DNA from 4 places in the Kluyvera sp. genome. Region 2 is predicted to be linked to each of the others. Evidence: predicted binding sites of a transcription regulator. Region 2 holds the regulator's gene; each other region holds the start of a gene.
What was found. Region 2 encodes CRP, which controls carbon source genes, mostly activating them, when cyclic AMP is high. Its sites were predicted from a motif close to ATGTGANNNNNNTCACAT; they were not measured.

Region 1 (4,183 bases), on a different contig from region 2:
TGAGTCAAAGCCAAAATAATCAGAGCCAGGCCGCACAGCTGCTTGGCGTCAGCCGCCATACGTTGCGCACACAGCTGGCGCATCTGGGCGTCATTAAGCAACGGCGTAAGCCTGGAGAGTTGCCACCGACCACGCCGCGTGAGCGCGAACTGCGGATTGGCTACCAGCGGTTTGGCAATCTGGGCGTGCTGAAGGCGCGTCAGCTGCTGGAGCAGAATTTCGCTGATCTGGGGATTAACGTGATGTGGAGCGAATATCCGGCCGGCCCGCAGCTGCTACAGGCGCTCAGTCACAACGAAATTGACTTTGGCACCACCGGCGAAGCGCCCCCTATTTTCGCGCAGGCGAAAGACAACGCGCTTCTGTATGTGGCCTGGGAGCCACCGGCGCCGCGGAGTGTGGCCATGGTCGTGCCCAACGCCAGCGATATACGCTCACTCGCCCAACTACGGGGAAAGCGTATTGCGCTGAACAAAGGTTCGAACGTGCACTGGCTGCTGGTGCAGTTGCTGGAAGAAGCTGGGCTGGGTCTGGATGACGTTAAGATCGTCTACGCGCCGCCAAAATACCCGCTTACCGCCAGCGACTATCTGTCCGCCGATGCCTGGATGATGTGGGACCCGGTACTGAGCGCCGCTGAACGCAGCGGAACGCTGCGCGTGCTGGCGACCGGCGAGGGCCGCGTCAGCAACCATCAGTTCTATCTCACCCACCGCCAGTATGCGCAGCAGAACGAGGACATTATCGCCGGTGTCGTGGCGGCACTGGTGAAAACGGGGAAATTTATTGACCGGCATCGCCTCGAGGCGGCGCAACTGCTGGCGGGAGAACTGGGGCTGGACACCGCATCGCTGGCCTGTGCGTTGGCGCGTCGCAGCCATCAGACGCGAGAAATGGATATGCAGGCCATCCGCGCACAGCAGACCATCGCCGACCGCTTTTACGCGCTGGGCCTGCTGAGCAGGCCCGTCGCGGTCAGAGAAGCGATGTGGTACGCCAGAGAACGGCTTATCGAGCCGTGGGCAGCCGCTTAGTGCTGCTTAAACGTCGCAATCGGCTTCGGTGCAATACCGAAGTCTTCCTTCAACTGCTGCTTGCTCTTCATCACCATCTGGCCGTTGGTATCAATGGTCATATGCTGCGCGTCGCGGTTATTGCGCGATTGCCAGAGCATCACCAGCTGCAGGCAGTTCTCTTTTTGTTCGTCGGTCAGCGCCACGCCATCCGGCCATTTTCCCAGCTCCACCGCGGTGGCTAAACGCTGATAAATCTCCGGCGTCATGTTGTCGATCATTTGCTCAATATTCATGCTCAGCCCCCTCTCCTGTGGAATAATTTGCTGAATCGTTTCTTCAGCCTTTGGTGGAGTCACCATTTTCGTCATCCGTGAAGCTGAGCGACGCAGAGTTGACGCAAAAACGCTCACCGGTTGGCTGTGGGCCATCGGGAAAGACGTGCCCCAGATGCGCATCACAATTTCCGCAACGAATTTCAGTACGTTGCATGCCGTGGGAGTAATCATTGAGATACCGAATGGCGGTTTCGCTCACCGGCTCATAAAAACTCGGCCAGCCGCATCCGGAATCATACTTGCTTTGGGAGTGAAAAAGCGGCGCGTCGCACACCAGACAGTGGTAAATACCATCGCGCTTGTTGTGCAGTAAACGCCCGGTAAACGGCGGCTCTGTGCCATGTTTCTGCGTGACATAGAACTGCATTTCACTCAGGGTATTTTTCAGGTCATCCGGGGAAGGTTTGTTCACCATTTTGCTCACATCTCGCTATGAAAAATACATTTGCCAGGCGATTCTAACAAAACATTAACAATGAAGCGTGAACTTTTGTTCTAAACTTAATCGGCGTGAAAAGGCAGCGGGGTAATTGTGACACTCGTCACATTTTTATCTCGCGTGCCCTTTAAAATTCCCGGCGCCGCCCTCATGTGGTTTCTAGCTCATAGGAAGAGTGAGACAGGTTAGTCATGCAAAGCTTAGGCAGCAGATTGATTTGTCGCAATGATTGACACGATTCCGCTTGACGCTGCGTAAGGTTTTTGTAATTTTACAGGCAACCTTTTATTCACTAACAAATAGCTGGTGGAATATATGACTATCAAAGTAGGTATCAACGGTTTTGGCCGTATCGGTCGCATTGTTTTCCGTGCTGCTCAGGAACGTTCTGACATCGAGATCGTTGCAATCAACGACCTGTTAGACGCTGACTACATGGCTTACATGCTGAAATATGACTCCACTCACGGCCGTTTCAACGGTACCGTTGAAGTGAAAGACGGTCATCTGATCGTTAACGGTAAAAAAATCCGTGTTACCGCTGAACGTGATCCGGCTAACCTGAAATGGGACGAAGTTGGTGTTGACGTAGTTGCTGAAGCAACCGGTATCTTCCTGACCGACGAAACCGCTCGTAAGCACATCACTGCTGGCGCGAAAAAAGTGGTTCTGACTGGTCCGTCTAAAGACAACACTCCGATGTTTGTTAAAGGCGCTAACTTTGACAAATACGAAGGCCAGGACATCGTTTCCAACGCATCCTGCACCACCAACTGCCTGGCTCCGCTGGCAAAAGTTATCAACGACAACTTCGGCATCATCGAAGGTCTGATGACTACTGTTCACGCGACCACCGCTACTCAGAAAACCGTTGATGGCCCGTCTCACAAAGACTGGCGCGGCGGCCGCGGCGCAGCTCAGAACATCATCCCGTCCTCTACCGGTGCTGCTAAAGCTGTAGGTAAAGTACTGCCAGAACTGAACGGCAAACTGACCGGTATGGCGTTCCGCGTTCCTACCCCGAACGTATCCGTAGTTGACCTGACCGTTCGTCTGGAAAAAGCTGCTTCTTACGAAGAAATTAAGAAAGCAATCAAAGCTGCTTCCGAAGGCCCGATGAAAGGCGTTCTGGGTTACACCGAAGACGACGTTGTATCTACTGATTTCAACGGTGAAGTTTGCACTTCCGTATTCGATGCTAAAGCTGGTATCGCTCTGAACGACAACTTCGTGAAACTGGTTTCCTGGTACGATAACGAAACTGGTTACTCCAACAAAGTTCTGGACCTGATCGCTCACATCTCCAAATAAGTTGAGATGAGAACCTGATCCAAAAAGGCGACTTCGGTCGCCTTTTTTTATGGTTACGTTTTCAACACCAAGGATTGCATTATGATTAAGACAATTTTCGCTCTCCCGGTTATCGAACAGCTTACCCCTGTGCTCTCTCGTCGCCAGCTGGATGAGCTGGACGTTATCGTTGTCAACCACCCAAAAGTGAAAGCCTCCGTGGCCTTCCAGGGCGCTCACCTGCTCTCCTGGAAACCGGAAGGTGAAGAAGAAGTGCTGTGGCTTAGCGGTAACACACCGTTCAAAAACGGCGTTGCCATTCGCGGTGGCGTACCGATCTGCTGGCCTTGGTTCGGCCCGGCGGCGCAGCAAGGTTTCCCGGCTCACGGTTTTGCCCGTAATCTGCCGTGGGAGCTGAAAGCGCACAATGAAGACGATAACGGCGTGGTGTTAACCTTCGAACTGAAAAGCAGTGATGCCACCCGCCAGTACTGGCCGCATGAGTTCAGCCTGCTGGCCCGATTCAAGCTGGGCCACACCTGCGAGATGGAGCTGGAAGCGCACGGCGAATTTGAAACCACCACGGCGCTGCACACTTACTTCAACGTCGGTGATATTCACGCCGTTAAAGTGAGTGGCCTGGGCGATCGTTACATCGATAAAGTGCAGAATGCCGAAATCGGCGAGCTGAGCGACGGCGTGCAGACCTTCCCGGACCGCACCGACCGCGTCTATCTGAATCCAGAAGCCTGCAGCGTCATCCACGACGCCTCGCTGAAGCGTGCGATCGACGTTATCCACCATCATCACGTCAACGTGGTGGGCTGGAACCCAGGCCCGGCGCTTTCCGTCAGCATGACCGACATGCCGGATGACGGTTACAAAACCTTCGTGTGCGTCGAAACCGCGTGCGCCAGCGCACCTCAGAAAGCGACCGAAGACAAACCGGCGCGCTTGTCGCAGACGATCAAAGTCGCGAAACGCTAATGACCGGAACACCCGTCGTCGCCATGCGACGCCGGGTTTTCGTCAACACCGCCACCTCGTCCAGCAAGACCTCTCCCAGCTTTGCCCCAATTGGATGCACCATCATTGTGCACCCG
Region 2 (4,183 bases):
GTTTGCCGCTTTAACCAGCCGCCGTGCCGTGGGCGCTGGCGCCAGGCCACCGACGAAATAGTGTGCATGGTGTTCAGGTGCCCCAGAATTCGCTGGAGATGCTGTTCCATGGTGCTTAACGGCCCGTGGGACAGTGAATCCGGCGCTTCCATAATGTTGACCTCGCCGCTGCTCCCCGCTTCATCGTATTCCAGACGCTGCTGACAGCGTTGTAGAGCAATCTCACACGACTCCAGGTACTGCTGCGCCAAATCAGGCGTCAACATATTGTGCTCGCGCGCCAGCGTCGTCATGGCATTGATGTGCTCGACGATAAACTGGCTGTGGGTCACCCACAGTTTCATATCTTCAAGATAACGTGAATTAAAGCCCGGCTCCTGCATCGCCTGGTTCAGCGTGTTGTACAGCGTGTTGTGTGCCTGGTTGACGCGCATGCGCTGGTAGGCCAGCTTCGGTGCCTGTGGGTCGGGGCTGAGGATCAGGCGGATAGCGTCCTGATCGGCCTCCAGCGCCGCCTGGGCGTTCTGGCGCAGCTGGCCGCTCTGCCACTGCGGCCATAGCCAAATCATGCCGCCAAAGGCGATCAGGCAGCCAATGATGGTGTCGATAAAGCGGGCGACAATAAACTCTTCGCCATTAAGCGTCAGGATTTGCAGGGTGTACACCGCGGTGATGGTAAAGCCGACGGTCGCCCAACCGTAGCTGCGACGAATAATCAGGTAGCTCACTAACGTCACTATCAGCATGCCCGTTAGCGCCCAGCCCTGCGGCGTATGGAAGTGCAGGGCCACGGCGGCAATCACCAGACCGGCAAGGGTGCCCGCCGCTCGGTGGAAAATTCGCACCCGGGTCGCGCCGTAACCGTTTTGCGTGACCAGCAGCACCGTCATCAGGATCCAGTACGGTTTCGGCAGATGCAGCGCCGCGCCCATCAGGCTGGCGATGCTCAGCATCACGCTGAGACGCGCGGCGTTACGCAGGGCGGGAGAGCGCAAAGAGAGGTAGCTTTTTAACGCCGGGAACAGCGGCAGACGGCGTTCTTTGTCGGCCATCAGGTTACGCGGGTATAGGGGGCGCTGGGAGCGCAGCACACGGGCAATGCGGCTGAAGTGCCAGGCACAGAACTGACCCACCGGGTTATCCGGGTGCTGGTCGGCAATTTTCTCCAGCGCGCCAATCTGTTTATCCATGTTGAAGCGGGTAGGGTAGCGGTGATAGAGAATATCGTCCGCCAGCACGCGCAGGCGTGCGGCTACCGTCCGGGCATTCCAGCGGATCACCGCTTCCGCATGGCTGCGTTCAACCAGCTTCTGCACCTCTTCCGGCTGGTGCAGGCTGACGGAGATATGCTCCTGCAAATCCAGCCCAACCTGGAAAGCGCGCAGCAGCCGCTTGTAGTCATTGTGCTGGTTCGCCGCCAGCATGTGCAGCTGTTGGTAGCACTGGGAAATCAGATCCACCACCTTTTGCTGGCGAGTCAGCAGCGGCGGCAGCGCGGTGGTGGGATCGGTATGCTGGGTGAGCAAGCTGTATTTGGCTTCGCAGTAGTCGGCAAGCTGACGGTAAAGCAGGCTGAGCGACTCGCGTAGCGGCTGCTCGCGCCACATCCAGAACCACCACCAGTTGAATAGCCCGTACCATAATGTCCCCAGCGCGTAGATCAATAATGGCTGCCAGATGGGCATATTCCCTGCCAGGCTGAGGGTAAAAATGGAGGCAATTAGCGAGGCGGGCAGCAGTCGTCCGTGTAGCGCGCTGATCTCTGCTGTGACGCCAAGCAGCAGCGCTAGCCCGGTCAGAATCAGTGGCAAAGGCACATCACGCGCCAGCAGCAACTGAACGGCGAGACTACATCCGGCGAACAGGCAGCCGCCGATGATCAGACGCTTGAAGAAACGCTTATGCGGGGTATCAAGCCCGGCAATGTTGCAGCAGGCGGGCACCAGCGAGAACAGCAACCCCTGCTGGAGGTGGCCGAGCAGTAGACCAATGGCAACGGGCAGACACAGCACCAGCGTTTGCCGCAGTGCATAGTTGACTTCCGGGTGGTAAATCAGCCTGCGCCACATAGGGGGAAAACAAAAACGGCGTACTGCATGACGCAATACGCCGTTTGGGCTGGATTAGCGGGTACCGTAAACGACAATGGTTTTGCCGTGTGCGGAGATCAGATTCTGATCTTCCAGCATCTTCAGGATACGGCCCACGGTTTCACGGGAGCAGCCGACGATCTGGCCGATTTCCTGACGGGTGATTTTGATCTGCATCCCGTCCGGGTGGGTCATCGCGTCAGGTTGTTTCGCCAGGTTCAGCAGGGTCTGAGCGATACGACCGGTGACGTCGAGGAACGCCAGGTTGCCGACTTTCTCAGAGGTAACCTGCAGACGACGCGCCATTTGCGAAGAGAGACGCATCAGGATGTCCGGGTTAACCTGGATCAGCTGACGGAATTTTTTATAAGAGATTTCAGCAACTTCACAAGCGGTTTTTGCCCGTACCCACGCGCTGCGTTCCTGGCCTTCTTCAAACAGGCCTAACTCACCGATGAAATCGCCCTGGTTGAGGTAAGAGAGGATCATCTCTTTCCCTTCTTCGTCCTTGATGAGTACTGCCACTGAGCCTTTTACGATGTAATACAGCGTCTCTGCTTTTTCACCCTGGTGAATCAGCGTGCTCTTCGATGGGTACTTATGAATATGGCAATGAGACAAGAACCATTCGAGAGTCGGGTCTGTTTGCGGTTTGCCAAGCACCATGCGCGGTTATCCTCTGTTATAAGCTCTTCCCGGCGGCAAAAGCATTGCGGCCACCGGTTGCAATAGTATCCTTCCCGTTACCTGGGAAGTCGGCTGTCGAATACTGTCGCAGCCTGTAATGTGATGTCCTCTGCATACATGCAGTACGTTTATGTATTACCGTAGCATCCTGACTGTTTTAGCATAGCTTTAGCCGTGTGTCTCCTGGTGTCTCGCTTCAGCATGACGTCGATCGCCTTCCATTGCGAGAATTGTTATGTGCGCGTAATCTGAGAAGAAAATTGCAACCTTGGAGTTAAAAATTATGCAAGCGCGTGTGAAATGGGTTGAAGGGCTGACCTTCCTCGGTGAGTCCGCTTCTGGACACCAGATCCTGATGGACGGCAACTCTGGCGATAAAGCGCCAAGCCCAATGGAAGTGGTGCTGATGGCCGCGGGCGGCTGTAGCGCCATCGATGTGGTGTCTATCCTGCAGAAGGGCCGCAACGACGTGACCGACTGCGAAGTGAAGCTGACCTCCGAGCGTCGTGAAGAAGCGCCGCGCCTGTTCACCCACATCAATCTGCATTTTATCGTCACCGGTAAAGGGCTGAAGGATGCGGCGGTTTCCCGTGCGGTGGATCTGTCTGCGGAGAAGTACTGTTCTGTTGCGCTGATGCTTGAAAAAGCGGTGAATATCACCCACTCCTACGAAGTGATCGAAGGGTAATTCCTCGCACGTAGCAAATCCCTCGCCCCTGTGGGGTGAGGGTTCGTGCATTAGTTTCGCCCTTCCATCATACGCTGCACCAGCGGTGTCATGATCAATTCCATCGCCAGCCCCATCTTCCCGCCGGGAACCACCAGCGTATTCATATGCGAGATAAACGAGCCTTGCAGCATGGCCAGTAGCCACGGATAGTCGATGTTGTCGAGATTGCGGAAGTGAATCACCACAAAGCTTTCGTCCAGCGACGGAATACCCTTGGCGGCAAACGGGTTAGAGGTATCGACCGTCGGCACGCGCTGGAAGTTGATATGGGTGCGGGAGAACTGCGGCGTGATGTAGTTGATATAGTCTTCCATCGAACGCACCACGGAATCCATCACCGCTTCGCGAGAATGTCCGCGTTCGCTGGTGTCGCGGATCATCTTCTGGATCCACTCAAGGTTAACGATTGGCACGACGCCGACCAGTAGATCGACGTGGCGGGCGACATCATGCTGTGGCGTCACTACGCCGCCGTGCAGCCCTTCGTAGAACAGCACGTCGGTCGGTTCTGGCAGCGGCTGCCAGGGGGTAAACGTGCCGGGTACCTGATTCCACGGCACGGCTTCATCGTAGGTATGCAGATATTTACGCGACTGCCCTTTACCGCTCACGCCATAGTCGCGAAAGGTTTGTTCCAGCAGGCCGAAGTCGTTGGCATCCGGACCAAAGTAGCTAA
Region 3 (4,183 bases), on a different contig from region 2:
CAATAAAATCAGGGGAAAACGTGTACGCATCGTCATATTCACCGCAGTTAGTCTCGGCGCAAACCTTAGCGGTATCACCCTAAACGAAGTTTCAACAGCGCCGATTGTAGTGCATTCCAGTCGCTTTCAGCATCGTTAATCAGTTCAATACGGCTATCGGGCGGCGCGACGTTTTGCGTTTCGATATGCAGGTCTGCCCCCTGACGGTTAATACGCACCAGGCCTTCAGGAATGCGCATCACCGCCTTTAGTCTGGCAACCGGGGCGAGTCGCGCCCACTCCAGCAGGCCGATGGTGTCAAAGGTCGTATCTGCATCAAAAATCCATCCGCAGGCGTAGTAGCCTTGCCCCTGGTTTACGCTGCGACGCCAGCGCTGATGTTCCGGCAGACTTAACGCGGCCAGACCTTTGTTCGAGGGATGCGAGTGAGAGTGGGCGGCGCTCGCTTTCAGTTCAACCCGATTGCGGCGAGGAATATCAAGCAGGGCGACGTCGATATTGCCCTGAGTCGCGTCAACGTGCAGACGCTCGCCGCCGTTCTGTTGCCACCATTCTGCCATGGCCCGTTGGCTTTCTGCCGTGGCGCGGTCGGCTTTATTGCTGACGATAATATCGGCGGACGCCAGCTGATCGCGGAAATTTTCGTTATGCAGGACCTTTTCGTCCAGCAACTGGCGTGAGTCCATCACGCAGAGTGTGGCTCGCAGGTCGATCCATGGCTCATAGACCGGTGCGGTGAGCAAATCGAGAATTTGCTTCGGATGGCCCAGGCCGGTTGGCTCAATCAGCAGACGATCCGGTTTCCCCTGGCGCAACAGCGTGTTTAAGCCGACCTGCATGGGCAGACCGTTGACGCAACACATGCAGCCACCGGGAATTTCCTTCAGCAGTGCGCCGCTGTCGGCCAGCAGTGCGCCATCAATGCCCACCTCGCCAAATTCGTTGACCAGGACGGCCCATTTTTCATCGGCGGGTTTATGGGCCAACAGGTGCAGAATGGAGGTAGTTTTACCGCTGCCGAGAAAGCCGGTGATCAGATTGGTTTTAGTCACGAAAACTCCGGGATGAAAGAGAACAGTGTTACCTGGATCACTTTATCCTGGCGAAAACGGGATCAAAAGAGAAGTCCTGAAGCGGGCCTGAGATTAAATGGCCCGCTTGATGGCAGGAAAAGTTAACGGTTGAGCGCCGTCAGCACCGCCTGGCGCGCGCCCTCACGGACAAGACTTTGCCAGGCTTGTTCCACGGCCTGCACAAACTGCGGGTTGGCGGGCAGGTCGCTGCCGAAGATTTCTTGCAGCGTCAGCAGGGCCGCCACGCGGTTTTCATCATGGCTGGTTTCAACGATAGCGCGAATTTTCTCGGCCAGCGGATCGCGAATATCAATGGCATTGCCCATATCATCCACGCCGCTCACGTAGCGCATCCAGGCCGCCACGCCCAGCGCCAGCAGCGGCCAGCGGCTACCCTGTTTAAGATGAATACGAATACCGTCGAGCAGGCGCTGCGGCAGCTTCTGACTGCCGTCCATGGCGATTTGCCAGGTGCGATGCTGGAGCGCCGGGTTGCTGAAACGCTCGATCAGGCTGTCGGCATAGGCGCCCAGATCTACGCCGGAAATACGCAGGGTCGGCGCTTGTTCTGCCATCATCAGGTGACGTGCGGCGCGGCGGTAGGAAGCGTCCTGCATACAGTCGCTGATGTGCGCGTAGCCCGCCAGATAGCCGAGGTAGGCGAGGAAGGAATGACTGCCGTTGAGCATCCGTAGCTTCATCTCTTCCCACGGCAGTACGTCGTCAACCAGTTGTGCACCCACGCTGCCCCAGTCCGGACGCCCAGCGACGAAGTTATCTTCAATGACCCACTGAATAAACGGCTCGCAGCTGATGGCGCAAGGGTCTTCCACGCCAAGCTCGCGGGTGATTTCCGCCAGCGACGCGTCGGTGGCTGCCGGAACGATACGGTCAACCATGGTGCCGGGGAAACTGACATGTTCGGCAATCCAGCTTGCCAGTTGCGGGTCACGTTTAGCCGCCATGTCCAGCACCGCGTTTTTCACCACGTGGCCGTTGTCGGGAATGTTATCGCAAGAGAGAACGGTGAATGCAGGCAGGCCGCGCTCGCGGCGGCGGTGCAGCGCTTCGACCAGGATCCCCGGTGCGGAATGCGGCTCGTCAGGCGATTGCAGATCGTGGACGATCCTCGGCTGGGTCAGATCCAGATGCCCGGTGGCCGGATCGATGCAATAACCTTTTTCGGTAATGGTCAGAGAGACAATCGCCACCTGAGGTTCGCAGAACTTTTCGATGATCGCCGCCAATGAATCGAGCTTTGCGTTCAGGCACTCTTTTACCGCGCCGATAATAATCGGCTGGTTACCTGCCGCACTTTTCTCCATGACGGTAAACAGATGATCCTGCTGACGCAGCTGGCTCATCAGCTGGTCGCCGCTGAACAGGCTGATTTCGCAGATTCCCCAGTCGCCGCCGTGCTGATTCAGCACCCGGTTGGTCAACAGCGCCTGGTGTGCGCGGTGAAAGGCGCCAAAACCGAAATGCACAATTCGCGAACGCAGCTGTTGTCTATCATATTGAGGTAACTGCACGTTGGCGGGGAGGGTGCACGAGGCGATTGTCTTCATTGTCTATACATCCGATTAACGATTAATTAACGTCGGCAGTGTAAAGTTATATGACAGCAAATTGAATTGGTGTGCCGTATTTATCGCGTTAGTGTGAGCTGGATCAATCAATCCAGGCGGATTATTTGACGCTCCGGAATAAACATGTATGGTAGTCGTCATTAACAGCGATTTTATTGGTATAACAACTTTAGAGGTGAGGCAATGGAACAAACCTGGCGTTGGTACGGCCCGAACGATCCGGTATCTCTTGATGATGTGCGTCAGGCTGGCGCTACCGGCGTAGTCACGGCATTGCACCATATCCCGAACGGTCAGGTGTGGCCGGTAGAAGAAATCAAAGCGCGTCAGGCGCTGTTGGCGGAAAAAGGGCTGACCTGGTCCGTCGTCGAAAGTATTCCGGTGCACGAAGATATCAAAACCGGTTCTGGCCAGTACCAGACCTGGATTGCAAACTATCAGCAGAGCATCCGCAACCTGGCGGAATGCGGTATCGACACCGTATGCTACAACTTCATGCCGATCCTCGACTGGACGCGTACCGACCTTGAGTACACCCTGGAAGACGGCTCTAAAGCGCTGCGTTTTGACCAGATCGCGTTTGCGGCTTTCGAGCTGCATATCCTGAAACGCGAAGGCGCTGAAGCGGATTACTCCGCTGAAGAACAGCGTCAGGCGCTGGACTATTTCAACGCGATGAGCGAAGCGGAAGTCACTAAACTGACCCGTAACATCATTGCCGGCCTGCCGGGCGCGGAAGAGGGCTATACCCTTGACCAGTTCCGCGCGCGTCTGGCCGAATACGATCACATCAGCAAAGATCAGCTGCGTGAAAACATGGCCGTATTCCTGCGCGCGATTGTGCCGGTTGCGGAAGAAGTGGGCGTGCGCCTTGCCGTACACCCGGACGATCCGCCGCGCCCAATCCTCGGCCTGCCGCGTATCGTTTCCACCATTGAAGATATGCAGTGGCTGAAAGAAACCGTTAACAGCATCAACAACGGCTTCACCATGTGCACCGGTTCTTATGGCGTACGCGCCGATAACGACCTGGTGAAAATGATTGAAACCTTCGGCGATCGTATCCACTTCACGCACCTGCGTTCTACCTGCCGTGAAGACAACCCGAAAACCTTCCACGAAGCCGCGCACCTGCAGGGCGACGTGAACATGGTTGCCGTGGTTGACGCAATCCTGACCGAAGAGCAGCGCCGTAAGAAAGCGGGCGACCTGCGTCCAATTCCGATGCGTCCTGACCACGGTCACCAGATGCTGGACGACCTGAAGAAGAAAACCAACCCGGGCTACTCCGCGATTGGTCGTCTGAAAGGTCTGGCGGAAGTGCGCGGCGTTGAGCTGGCGCTGAAAATGACCAAGTTCCGCGACCTGCTGTAAAGATGATTTCCCCGTCCTGATTCTCTCCTCAGGAGCGAGTCAACCGTCGCGGTGCCCTTAGGCCTCGAGGTGCGCACCGCGCGGTTTTTTCTCTCTGCTTTTGGGGGGAAGGGCAATACAGCAAGTATAAAAAAGGACAGCCATTTG
Region 4 (4,183 bases), on a different contig from region 2:
GCCAGACCCACCAGCGTCATCACCACCGGGAAGCTGTCGAACTGACCCAGCGCGACCGGCAGACCGTCCAGCGGGTTTTTCACCACCATGCCGACGCCGTTGGCGGCAATCAGCAGCAGGAACAGACCGATACCGATGCCGGTGCCGTGCGCAATACCCTGCGGCAAATTGCGCAAGATCCAGCTACGAATACCGGAAGCGGAGATGATGGTGAAGAGCACGCCCATCAGGAACACCGCGCCCAGAGCAACCGGCACGCTGATGTGCTGGCCCAGCACCAGGCTGAAGGCGGTAAAAGCAGTCAGCGAGATGGCGCAGCCAATGGCTAAAGGCAGGTTCGCCCACAACCCCATCACGATAGAACCCACACCGGCCACCAGACAGGTCGCCACGAACACGGCGGCCGGCGGGAAACCGGCTTTACCCAGCATGCCCGGTACCACGATCACCGAGTACACCATCGCCAGGAAGGTGGTCAAACCGGCGACAATCTCCTGACGAACGGAGCTACCACGAGCAGAAATTTTAAACCAGGCGTCCAATGAACCGCCGGTACGCGCTGAAGGCGTAGACATAGAAAACATCCCCTGAGAGTTTTTATCATTCGTTCGTCTGCGTGGTGGAACATCCACTGCCAGCTAAGCGTCATCTCCATGTGCTACATTGCGGCAAAGGGGAGCCACAAAAAAGCAAACGATTAACTCCGCGCAGACAAAACGAGAATCGGAATACCTCATCTGCGCGGGTGCGTGATGAGGTTGGTCTGCGGATTTTCAGCATAGGAAGCGTCCGAAAATCCGAGGCAAACGATTATCTGGCTTTTATGTCCCCTTTTTCAACAGAAGTTTGCCCTGGTTTATGAAAATTAACGATTACCGATGAAGAATTCACCAACCCATGCGCAAACGTTATCGTTTATGCGCAATCCAGCAACAATTCTATGGCAAAAATGTCGCAATCCCGGGGAGAGGATCGCGGAGGATTATTCGTCTTCCAGCAGACGCGCGCCGGTGCCCTCTTCACCCAGCTTATCGCCCGGGTTACGCAGCGGACAGTCGCGCAACGACATGCAGCCGCAGCCAATACAGCCGTCGAGCTGGTCGCGCAGCGCCTCCATGGCGTGAATGCGCTTATCCAGCTCTTCCCGCCATTGAGTCGTGAGGTGCTTCCAGTCGCGCGGCCCCAGCGTGTGGTTTTCCGGCAGCACGCTAAAGGAATCGCCGATCGTCGCCAGCGGAATACCAAGACGCTGGGCAATTTTAATGATCGCCACGTAACGCAGCACATCACGCTTATAGCGCCGCTGGTTACCGCTGTTGCGCGTGCTGTGAATCAGCCCTTTACTCTCATAAAAATGCAGCGCAGAGACCGCAACCCCCGTTCGTTTCGCTACCTCACCGGGCGTTAGCAGCGATTTTATGCGGGTCGATTTTTTTTCCATAATACGCTTTACCTCAAGTTAACTTGAGGAATTATACTCGCCGCCAGACAAGAAATCGACGCGAAAATAGACAACGGGGAGAGCCTTATGTCCCATCGGGAAATTATTCATACTCTTACTGAATGGATAGATGAACATATCGATCAACCGCTTAATATCGACATCGTGGCCAGAAAATCCGGCTACTCGAAGTGGTATCTGCAAAGAATGTTCCGCACCGTGATGCACCAGACGCTGGGCGAGTATATTCGCCAGCGGCGCCTGTTACTGGCGGCGGAAGCGCTGCGCACCACCCAGCGTCCCATCTTCGATATCGCGATGGATCTGGGTTATGTCTCTCAGCAGACCTTCTCTCGCGTGTTCCGCCGCGAGTTTGACCGCACGCCGACGGACTATCGCCATCAGATCTCCGCGTAACATTGCTTCGCCGCGGCCTGTACTGAGCCGCGGCGTTGACAAAAATCCTGCGCTTACCTCTGGTGAATAAAACAACAAACGTGATATAGTTCACACATCGAGATGAAACAAAAACACTGTTTCATTCAATTTGTGAATGCCTTCAGATAGCCTGAGCGCCTCGCGCCTCAATCAATAAGTGCTGTCAGGGCAACTTGTTGTTTATCTCTGAGGATGAAATCTCATGGTTTCCATTACCGCAGGCGTCGCACTGTTACGCTGGCCGTTAACCAGCGCGGTACTGATGTTTCTCGCCAGTACCCTGAAAATTCAATTTCGTAAATCCGACTACGCCGGTCTCGCGGTCATCAGCGGTATGCTGGGTGTCGCAGCGGCGTGCTGGTTTGCGACCGGGTTACTGGGCATCACGATGGTGGACATCGCCACCATTTTCAACAACATCAAAGATGTGATGGTTGAAGTGATGAGCCAGGCGCCGCCGGAATGGCCGGTTGCCATGTACTGATTGAGAAAAACCCCGACGCGTCGGGGTTTTTTATTGCCTGAATATCGCGGCGGCTGAGCGCATGAAAAAGCCCTGCTCCTGCAGGGTGTTTTAGCGTCGCTCGACTAAAATAAAGGGATGCGCCCTGCGGAGTGCCGCACCATGAACGCCATCCCTTTTCGCCGTTTTCTCACCGCCTGCCTGGGCGCCTTGCTGTTGACCGGCCCCGCTTTTGCCGCCGTACAACCAGAGGACTCACCCGACGCGCTTGAGGTCAATATCGAGAGCATCATGCAGCCCTGGAAGGGCGACCTGCCTGGCATGCTCGACCGCCGGGTCATTCGCGTATTGACCACCTACAGCAAAACCTTCTTTTTTATCGATAAAGGCCAGCAGCGCGGGGCCACCCACGATATCTTCGCCGAATTTGAACGCAGCCTGAATGCCCAGCTCGCCAAAGAGAAAAAGCTCAAGCAACGCCACCTCAAGGTGCGAATTATCTTCGTTCCGGTAACCCGCGATAATCTCTTTACTGCCCTGAACGAAGGTAAAGGCGATATTGCCGCTGCCAATCTTACGATCACCGCAACGCGCCAGCAGCAGGTGGCTTTCACTGACCCGATTTACAGCGATATTCAGGAACTGCTGATCTCCGGCCCCGCGTCACCGCAGGTGATAAACGTGGACGATATCGCCGGTAAGACGGTCTTTGTCCGTCGTTCATCCAGCTACTATGAGAGCCTTGAAGCCCTCAATGCGCGCTTTGCCAAAGCCTCTCTCCCGCACATCATCATCAAGCCCGCCCCCGAAGCGCTGGAAGACGAGGATCTGCTGGAAATGCTCAACGCCGGGCTGATTCCGCTGATCGTGGTCGATCGCCACAAGGCGCTGTTCTGGAAACAGGTGTTCCCGAAGATCCAGGTTCATGAAGATATTGTGCTACGCGATAACGGCAACATCGCCTGGGCGGTGCGCAAAGATAACCCGCAGTTGCTGGCGAAGCTCAACGGTTTTATTAAAGACAACCGCCAGGGCAGCACCCTGGGCAATACCCTGTTGCTGCGCTATCTGAAGAGCGCGAAATACGTCAAAAACGCCGCAGCGGAGAAAGAACGGCGCAAGTTTTTGAAGATGGTCGAGATTTTTCGCAAATACGGCGACCGTTATGACGTCGACTGGCTGCTGATGGCGGCACAGGGTTATCAGGAGTCGCGACTGAACCAGTCAGTGCGCAGTCACGTTGGCGCAATTGGCGTCATGCAGGTGATGCCGAGCACCGGCAAAGAATTGAAGGTGGGCGATATTAAGCAACTGGATCCGAATATCCACGCCGGGGTGAAGTATATGCGCTGGATGATCGACCGCTACTACGGTGACGAACCGATGACGCAGCTGGATAAGGCACTGTTTTCTTTCGCCTCTTATAATGCTGGCCCGGCACGGATTGCGCGTCTGCGTACGGAAACGAAAAAGCGCGGTTTTGACCCCAACATCTGGTTTGGTAACGTGGAAAACCTCGCCGCCGAGAAGATTGGAGCCGAAACGGTCACCTACGTGAGCAACATCTATAAGTATTACATCGCCTATCGGCTGATTCTCGATGAGATGAACCGGAAGCGGGCAGCGACGGGGAAACCGCCAATTTTGCCCGCCACCGATAAAAACAACGGCTAGCCCCGGTTACGGTATTTGTCTGACCCGTACCCCCTGCAGACGTCGCAGGGTAATAGTGCTGGCCCCCTGATAAGCGTCCTGAATATGCGCCGTGATCAGCGCGACCGCGCGCGCTTCATCACGCTGTTCAATGGCTTCCAGCAGCTCCGCGTGCTCTTTGTAGGTCT

Region 1: the regulator CRP is predicted to act here: its motif matches at 1,882-1,899, upstream of msrB (peptide-methionine (R)-S-oxide reductase MsrB).
Region 3: the regulator CRP is predicted to act here: its motif matches at 2,733-2,750, upstream of ACW14G_RS18125 (mannitol dehydrogenase family protein).
Region 4: the regulator CRP is predicted to act here: its motif matches at 1,937-1,954, upstream of ACW14G_RS06175 (YjcB family protein).

The regions. Positions count from the first base shown of each region.
Region 1 is NZ_CBDKZX010000008.1:51,560-55,742, forward strand. Features, by position in the region: gene ACW14G_RS05400 (sigma-54-dependent Fis family transcriptional regulator) at 1-1,034, shown strand, start outside; gene ACW14G_RS05405 (YeaC family protein) at 1,031-1,309, opposite strand; gene msrB (peptide-methionine (R)-S-oxide reductase MsrB) at 1,353-1,766, opposite strand; gene gapA (glyceraldehyde-3-phosphate dehydrogenase) at 2,106-3,101, shown strand; gene ACW14G_RS05420 (D-hexose-6-phosphate mutarotase) at 3,183-4,067, shown strand.
Region 2 is NZ_CBDKZX010000014.1:42,976-47,158, forward strand. Features, by position in the region: gene ACW14G_RS08160 (YccS/YhfK family putative transporter) at 1-2,069, opposite strand, end outside; gene argD (bifunctional acetylornithine/succinyldiaminopimelate transaminase) at 1-1, shown strand, start outside; gene crp (cAMP-activated global transcriptional regulator CRP) at 2,124-2,756, opposite strand; gene ACW14G_RS08170 (OsmC family protein) at 3,061-3,465, shown strand; gene ACW14G_RS08175 (phosphoribulokinase) at 3,516-4,183, opposite strand, start outside.
Region 3 is NZ_CBDKZX010000069.1:14,324-18,506, forward strand. Features, by position in the region: gene ACW14G_RS18115 (phosphatase PAP2 family protein) at 1-30, opposite strand, end outside; gene ACW14G_RS18120 (CobW family GTP-binding protein) at 75-1,052, opposite strand; gene ACW14G_RS18125 (mannitol dehydrogenase family protein) at 1,175-2,641, opposite strand; gene uxuA (mannonate dehydratase) at 2,846-4,036, shown strand.
Region 4 is NZ_CBDKZX010000009.1:64,142-68,324, reverse strand. Features, by position in the region: gene ACW14G_RS06190 (NCS2 family permease) at 1-575, opposite strand, end outside; gene soxR (redox-sensitive transcriptional activator SoxR) at 983-1,441, opposite strand; gene soxS (superoxide response transcriptional regulator SoxS) at 1,529-1,858, shown strand; gene ACW14G_RS06175 (YjcB family protein) at 2,082-2,363, shown strand; gene ACW14G_RS06170 (transglycosylase SLT domain-containing protein) at 2,505-4,016, shown strand; gene ACW14G_RS06165 (GntR family transcriptional regulator) at 4,023-4,183, opposite strand, start outside.